DNA from 2 places in the Acidovorax sp. FW305-C-20-28 genome. Region 2 is predicted to be linked to the other one. Evidence: predicted binding sites of a transcription regulator. Region 2 holds the regulator's gene; the other holds the start of a gene.
The links. The regulator sigma-54, encoded in region 2, starts transcription at its own class of promoters, with help from an activator protein. The targets are predictions, from matches to a motif close to TGGCANGNAANCTGCTTT.

Region 1 (4,058 bases), on a different contig from region 2:
CGCGTGCTGCAAAGCGGCCAGCTGCAGCGCCTGGGCTCGGACCGCGAACACCGGGTGGATGTGCGCGTGATCGCCGCCACCAACCGCGACCTGGCGCGCGAGGTGCGCGAGGGCCGCATGCGCGCCGACTTCTACCACCGCCTGAGCGTGTACCCGCTGCAGGTGCCGCCGCTGCGCGAGCGCGGGCGCGATGTGCTGCCCATCGGCGGCTTTTTCCTGGAGGAGGCGCGCTCACGCATGGGCCTGGGCGGTGTGCGCCTGGACGCCGCCGCGCAGGCCGCGCTGCTGGCCTACGGATGGCCCGGCAATGTGCGCGAGCTGGAGCACCTGCTGGGCCGCAGCGTGGTCAAGGCACTGGGCCGGCATGCGCAGCGCCCGCGCATCCTCACCCTGTCGGCCGAGGACCTGGGCCTCGGCAACGTCGGCGCGGCCACGGCCGCCACTGCCCCCGCCGCAGAGCCCGCCGTGCCGGCCGGCCAGCTGGGCCTGCGCGATGCGGTGGACCAGCTGGAGCGGCGCATGGTGCTCGATGCGCTGGCGCAGCACGGCCAGCAATGGGCGCCCGCTGCACGGGCCTTGCGCGTCGACCCCGCCAACCTGGCGCGCATGGCCAGGCGCCTGGGCATAGCGCGGGTGCCCTCCTGAGCGCGCCTTATTCCAGCGCCGAAGCCGGCCCGAAGAACTCGAAGCGCGACTGCGCATCGGGCACGCCCCAGTCGCGCAGGCCGCGGCGCACCTGCTGCATGAAGGGCTTGGGCCCAAGGAAATAGGCGTCCACGTCGCGCGTGCCGCCGGGCAGCCAGCGCTGCAGCAGGTCGAGGCCGAGGCGGCCCACGGCGTGCGGCAGGCCGGGCGCGCCCTGGGTCACCTCGTCGTAGCAGTAGTAGCGCTGCAGCAGCCCCGGGTGGCGCGCGGCGGCCGCGTCGATGTGCTCGCGAAAGGCGTGCACCGCGCCGTTGCGCGCGCAGTGGATGAAGGTCACCGGCCGCTCGGCGGCCAGCGCCTGTTCCAGCAGGGCCAGCGTGGGCGTGATGCCCACGCCGCCGCTGATCAGCACCACCGGGCGCTCGCCCTCGGCCAGCACGAAGCCGCCCGACGGGGGCAGCAGCTGCAGGGTGTAGCCCTCGTGCACCGCGTCGTGCAGGTGGTTCGATGCCACGCCACCGGGCTCGCGCTTGACGCTGATGCGGTAGCTCTGCCCATTGGGCACGGCAGACAGCGAGTAGTTGCGACGGATGTCCTTGCCCTCAACCACCAGGCACAGACCGATGTACTGGCCCGGCGCAAAGTCCATGAGCGCGCCGCCATCGGCCGGCACCAGATGGAAGGAGGTGATCTCCGCGCTCTCGCGCACCTTGCGCTGCACCGTGAAGGCGCGCTGCCCGCGCCAGCCACCGGGTGCTGCGGCCTGCGCGTCGTAGCGTGCGCGCTCGGCCCCGATCAGGATGTTGGCCAGTTGCCCGTAGGCGGCCGTCCAGGCGTCCATCACCGCGTCGGTCGCAACCTCGGCGCCCAGCACGTCGCGGATGGCGCGCAGCAGGCAGCGGCCGACGATGGGGTAGTGCTCGGGCAGCACCTGCAGCGCCACATGCTTGTTCACGATCTGCGTGGCCAGCGGGCCCATGGCTTCCAGGCGATCGATGTGCTTGGCGTACATCAGCACCCCATTGGCCAGCGCGCGCGGCTGGTCACCCTTGGCCTGGTGGGTCTCGTTGAAGAAGGGCCGCACCTCGGGGTGTTCGGCCAGCAGCATCTTGTAGAAGTAGGTCGTGAGCGCCTCGCCCCCTTGTTCGAGCAGGGGCACGGTGGAGGAGACGATGGCGCGTTGGGAGTCGGTGAGCATTGCAGGGGGCACAGGGGTCGAGTGGATGAGGCCCTGATCATTGCAACAGCCATGCCGGTCCCCAGGGCCTTTGCAATCAATGACTTGCGTCAATACAACGTCATAACGACTTCTCTTGAAAGAAAGTCTTTTTGACAGCCAAAAGTCAAAACGACTTGCATCCGTGGACCGTGAATCCCCTGCAGGCCCTGGGATTTCCCGCACTGAATCTATGCTCGCGGCATGCAAGCCACCCCCGACATCGCCCACCAACTCACCCAGGTACGCAGCTTGCTGGCACAGCACCTGGGTGATGGCCTGCTCGCCATCCACCTCTACGGTTCTGCGGTGGACGGTAGCCTCCAGCCGCGCAGCGACATCGACCTCATGGTGACCGTGGCCGCGCCGCTGGCCGAAGCTGTGCGGCAGGCGCTGATGCGCGAGCTGCTGGCCCACTCGGCTCCGCCCGGTAACCCCGGCGCACTGCGGGCGCTGGAGGTCACGGTGCTCGCGCTCGGAGAGGTGCAGCCCTGGCGCTACCCAGCGCGGCGCGAGATGCAGTTTGGCGAATGGCTGCGCGAGGACATCGTGGCCGGCCGCTTCGAGCCCGCCATGGCAGACCCCGACCTGGCCATCCTGCTCACCAAGCTGCGGCAGCACAGCCTGTCATTGCTGGGGCCGCCCGCCGTGGAACTGTTCGCCCCGGTGCCCGCCCGCGACTTCCGGCAGGCGCTGGCCGACACCATCGCGCAGTGGAATGCGCCACCCGACTGGCAAGGCGAAGAGGCTCCCATCCTGCTGGCGCTGGCGCGCATCTGGTACAGCGCCAGCACTGGCGCGATCGCCTCGAAGCACGCAGCCGCCGCCTGGGCGGCCGAGCGCATGCCGGTGGAGCACGCCGCCACCCTGCAGCGCGCGGCGCAGGCCTACCTGGTTGGTGAGGACGATGGGCTCGCCGCCATGCCCGGCGCGGTGGCCGCCACCATCCACTGGTGCAAGCAGCGCATCGCGCCGCTGGTTGCATCGGCTCAGGACTGAGCCGGACCTTCGCGCCAGCGCAGCGCCTCGATCACCAGGGCCAGCGCGGGCGCGATCTGCCGCCGGTTGGCGTAGTACAGGTGGTAGGGCGAGAAGCTCGGCCACCAGTCCTGCAGCACCGGTACCAGCCGGCCCTGCTCGGCATGCGGCTGCACCAGCTCCAGGGGCACGTAGCAGAAGCCCAGGCCGTCAAGCGCGGCCTGCAGCATCAGCGGCGTGGTGTTGAACACGGTTTGCCCCTGCACGCGCACGGCCAGGCTCTGCCCATCTTTCTCGAAGTCCCAGGCATACAGGCCGCCGTGGGTGGGCAGGCGCAGGTTCACGCACTGGTGGCCGGTCAGGTCGTGCGGGGTGGCAGGCAGCGCCCTGCCTGCCAGGTAGGCCGGCGATGCGGCCACCGCCATGCGCAGCGGGGGACCGATGCGCACGGCTACCATGTCCTTGTCCACCCGGTCGCCCACGCGCACGCCGGCATCGAAGCGCTGCGAGGCGATGTCGGTGAAGGCGTAGTCCACGCTGAACTCGATGCGGATGTCGGGGTACTCCTTGAGCAGCGGGCGCAGGCGCGGCCAGAGCACGGTGGCGATGGCATGGTCGTGCGCGGTGATGCGCACGGTGCCCGCCGGCTTGTCGCGCAGGGCACTGAGCGCGCCCAGCTCGGCCTCGATCTCCTGCAGGCGCGGTGCCAGCGTGGCCAGCAGGCGGGCCCCGGCCTCGGTGGTGGAAACGCTGCGCGTGGTGCGGGTGAGCAGGCGCACGCCCAGGCGCGCCTCCAGCGCCAGCATGGCGTGGCTCAGGGCCGAGCGCGACAGGCCCAGCTGCGCCGCGGCCCGGGTGAAGCTGCGCTCGCGCGCCACCACGACAAAGGCCTGCAGGTCGTTGAGGTTTTCTCGGGACATTGGTGAACCCATTGCACAGGTGTGTGCCGATTTTCCCATCTTCTCAACCAAAGCAGCGCTGCCTACAGTTGCTGCACCACCCTGCTTCCTCCCCAATCTTCCATGCACACCACCCTCATGCAAACCGCCGTGGCACTGGCCGTGGCCCAGGCCGGCAGCGCCATGGCCGCGGACAGCACGGCTGCGGCAACCAGCGCCCAGCAGATCACGCGCGCAGGCACCCAGGCTTCGGCCGCGGGGCCCGAGACCTTCTTCACCGGCCGCGTGCGGGTCGATCCCGTCTGGCCCGCCGACAAAGG
Region 2 (4,058 bases):
ACGCACTGCGCCACGATGAGCTCAAGCAGACCAGCGTGTTCACTGGCCGGGTGGTCATGACCAAGGGCACCATCGTGTTGCGCGGTGCGCGGCTCGACGTGCGCCAGGACGCGGACGGCTACCAGTTCGGCGTGGTCACCGCCGAGCCGGGCAAGCGCGCCTTCTTCCGCCAGAAGCGCGACACCCTGCCAGGCGCGCCCGACGAGTTCATCGAAGGCGAGAGCGAGGTCATCGAATACGACGGCCGCGCCGACAATGTGAAGTTCATCACCCGTGCGGAACTGCGGCGCTTCCGCGAATCCACGCTGACCGATGAGATCACCGGCCAGGTCATCGTCTACAACAACCTGACCGACGTGTTCACCGTGGATGCCAAGCCACGCAGCAGCACCAATGCCGCGGGCGACGCGCCCGCACCCGGTGGCCGCGTGCGCGCCATCCTGTCGCCCAAGGAAACCCCGGCCGGTGCCGCGGCACCGGCCGCACCGGCCTCCGGCACCACCCTGCGCCCCAGCAGCACCCTCGGCGGCGCCAAGTGAGCGAGGCTGCCGTGAACACCGTCGCCGCGTCCCCGGCGGAAAGCCGGCTGGAGGTGCACCACCTCGAAAAATCCTATGGCAGCCGCAAGGTCGTCAAGGACGTTTCGCTGGTCGTGCAAAAGGGCGAGGTCGTCGGGCTGCTCGGCCCCAACGGCGCGGGCAAGACCACCTCGTTCTACATGATCGTGGGCCTGGTGCGCAGCGATGCCGGCGATATCCGCATCGACGGCCATTCGGTGGCCCACATGCCCATCCACCGGCGCTCGCGCCTGGGCCTGTCCTACCTGCCGCAGGAAGCCTCGATCTTTCGCAAGCTCACGGTCGAGGAAAACGTGCGCGCCGTGCTCGAGCTGCAGCGCGGCGAGGACGGCCAGCCCCTGGCGCGTGCCGTGATCGAGGAGCGCCTCACGGCCCTGCTGACCGAGCTGCGCGTGGAGCACCTGCGTGCCTCGCCCGCACTGGCCCTGTCGGGCGGCGAGCGCCGCCGCGTGGAGATCGCCCGTGCGCTGGCCACGCAGCCGCGCTTCATCCTGCTGGACGAGCCGTTTGCCGGCATCGACCCCATCGCGGTGATCGAGATCCAGCGCATCATCGGCTTCCTGAAGGCACGCGGCATCGGCGTGCTCATCACCGACCACAACGTGCGTGAGACGCTGGGCATCTGCGACCACGCCTTCATCATCAGCGACGGCCACGTGCTGGCCCAGGGAACCCCGTCCGAGATCGTCGACAACGCCGAAGTGCGCCGGGTCTACCTGGGTGAACACTTCCGCATGTAGCCCCACGATGGAACGGACGCCCTTTGCCCACCCGCCTTCGCTGCAGTCCCGGAAGGACGCGCGATGAAGCCCGGCCTGTCGCTGCGCGTATCGCAGCACCTGGCGCTCACGCCGCAGCTGCAGCAATCGATCCGGCTGCTGCAGCTGTCCACGCTGGAGCTGGGCCAGGAGGTCGAGCAGATGCTCGACGAAAATCCGTTCCTCGAACGCAATGCCGACGAGGCGCCGCGCGAGGAGTTCGGCGTGGACACGGCCGATGCGCCGGCCCAGCCCGATGAGTACAGCTCCGACGATGCGGTCTACTCCAACGCCCCGGGCAGCAGCACGCCGAGCGAGTCCGTGGCCGACACGCCCCAGGGCGATGGGGAACTGGGCAGCAGCGCCAGCGACGAGCCCGACTGGAGCGGGGATGGCACAGTGGATGTGTCCCCCAACGATGCCGAGTGGGGCGGCGATGCGCCGGCCCGCAACCGCAACGATGGCGAAGGCGACGAGGCCGATGCCACCGAGCTGGCCCGCTCGCACGAATCGCTGACCGCCTTTCTGCACCGCCAGGCCCTGTCGCTGCGCCTGTCCGAGGTGGACAGCGCCGCACTGCGCTTCCTGATCGAATCGCTCAACGACGATGGCTACCTCGAAGAGCCCCTGGAAGAGCTGGCCATCGCCCTGGCCGGCCCCGACGATCTGGAGCAGATCGAGGAACTGGTGCACCGCTTCACCGTGGCCCTGCGCCTGCTGCAGAGCTTGGAGCCCGTGGGCGTGGGCGCCCGCAACCTGGGCGAATGCCTCACGCTGCAGCTCTCGGCCCTGGCGGCCGACGAGGACAGCGATGCCGACCCCGACACCGTGCAGACCGCGCTGCGCGTGTGCCAGCAGCCGCTGGAGATGCTGGCACGCCGCGACATCCGCCGCCTGACCCAGCTGTGCGGCGACGGCGAGGAGCGCACACGCGCCGCCATGGCCCTGATCGCCCGGCTGGAGCCGCGCCCGGGCCGCAAGTTCGTCGATGTGGAGCGCAACATCATCGTGCCCGACGTCATCGTGCGCAAGGCCGGGCGCGCCAACGGCCGCGACGGCCAGCACAATTTCATCGTGGCGCTGAACCCCGACGTGATGCCGCGCCTGCGCGTGCACGACATCTACGCCGGCGCCCTGCGCGGCCACAAGGGCGGCGAGGGCCACCAGGCCATGCAGCAGCGGCTGCAGGAGGCGCGCTGGTTCATCAAGAACATCCAGCAGCGCTTTGACACCATCCTGCGCGTCTCGCGCGCCATCGTGGAGCGGCAAAAGAGCTTCTTCACCCATGGCGAGCTGGCCATGCGCCCGCTGGTGCTGCGCGACATTGCCGACGAGCTGGGCCTGCACGAGTCCACCATCAGCCGGGTGACCACGGCCAAGTACATGGCCACGCCCATCGGCACCTACGAGCTCAAGTACTTCTTCGGCTCGGGCCTGGGTACGGAGACGGGCGGCAATGCATCGAGCACGGCCGTGCGTGCGCTCATCAAGCAGTTCGTCGCGGCCGAAAGCCCGGCCAAGCCGCTGTCGGACAGCCAGATCGCCGAGATGCTCAAGGAGCAGGGTATCGAATGCGCACGCCGCACCGTGGCCAAGTACCGCGAAGCGCTCAAGATCGCACCCGCCAACCTGCGCAAAGCGCTCTGATCAGGGCAGGTTGCGGAAGGCGCGGCTGGAGATGCTGACGGCATTGCCGTCCGGGTCCTTGGCATTGGCGAAGGCATAGCCCTTGGCCTGGTGCGTGGGTCCGAACTCCAGCCCCTGCGCCAGCGCCTGGGCCTTGAAGGCCTCCACTTCCGGCACATGGAAGCACAGCTTGACCCCTGCCTGCCCGAGCTTCACGCTTTTGGCCGCCTGGTGGATGAGGATGCCAGCCCCGCCACCGGGGGCGTGCAGCTCGATCAAGCCCTCCACCACCACCTCGCCCGTGGTCTCGAACCCGAAGTGCGCGCGGTAGAAGGCGGCGCTGCGCTGCATGTCGCGTGCATAGACCATCACGGTGCCGAGGACGGCAGGCAGAGCCATGGTCAGGGCGCCTTCGTCGCCGGCGCACGCCGCAGCGAGCGCAGCAATTCCAGAGCCTGGGCCGTGGGCTCCTGCGGTGCGCCGTTGACCAGCACCGTGAAGGTCACGCGCAGCTCGTTCATGCCCAGCACCCCCTGGGTCAGGTGCTTGTAGCCATCGGGTTCGGGCGCGCGGTCGGTGGCCGAGAAGTAGTAGCCCGTCTTGCCCGGGGCGCCCAGGTCCTGGAGGGGCAGATCGCTTTCGACGGCCTTGGGTTTGGCCCGGGCAGCGCCCGCCTGCACCAGGGCCCGCAACTCCTCGGCCGTGGGAGCCTTGGGCGCACTGCCCACGGGCCAGATGGGCGTGATGAGCATCTGCAGCACCTTGGCGTCCGGGCCGCTGATGGCCACCGAGGGCGGCAACTCCGCATGCGGGCGGCGCACCTGGGCGCGCCAGGGTGCCGGCAGGTCCATCACCAGGTCGTCGCGGCCGGGCAGGGGCACGCGCAGTTCTTCGGCAAGCACGGGCAGGCACAGCGCAAAGGCCATGGAAACAAGGGTGGTACGGAACATGGGGTGTGTTTATTGGCGTTTGGCAAAGACGGCGTCGTAGGACTGGGTGCTGAAACCGTTCACCCGCTGGCCATTGGTGAGCAGCACCGGCACGCCGCGCGCACCGATCTGCGCGAAGGCGGCCTTGCCGGTCGGGGTGTCCACAT

Region 1: the regulator sigma-54 is predicted to act here: its motif matches at 1,883-1,900, upstream of hmpA (NO-inducible flavohemoprotein).

The regions. Positions count from the first base shown of each region.
Region 1 is NZ_JBYSYM010000029.1:45,491-49,548, forward strand. It holds gene norR (nitric oxide reductase transcriptional regulator NorR) at 1-645, shown strand, start outside; gene hmpA (NO-inducible flavohemoprotein) at 653-1,843, opposite strand; gene AC3WOH_RS27020 (aminoglycoside adenylyltransferase family protein) at 2,066-2,860, shown strand; gene AC3WOH_RS27025 (LysR family transcriptional regulator) at 2,851-3,759, opposite strand; gene AC3WOH_RS27030 ((R)-mandelonitrile lyase) at 3,922-4,058, shown strand, end outside.
Region 2 is NZ_JBYSYM010000004.1:31,552-35,609, forward strand. It holds gene lptA (lipopolysaccharide transport periplasmic protein LptA) at 1-539, shown strand, start outside; gene lptB (LPS export ABC transporter ATP-binding protein) at 551-1,318, shown strand; gene AC3WOH_RS06615 (RNA polymerase factor sigma-54) at 1,382-2,983, shown strand; gene AC3WOH_RS06620 (VOC family protein) at 2,984-3,361, opposite strand; gene AC3WOH_RS06625 (hypothetical protein) at 3,364-3,912, opposite strand; gene AC3WOH_RS06630 (glutaredoxin domain-containing protein) at 3,922-4,058, opposite strand, start outside.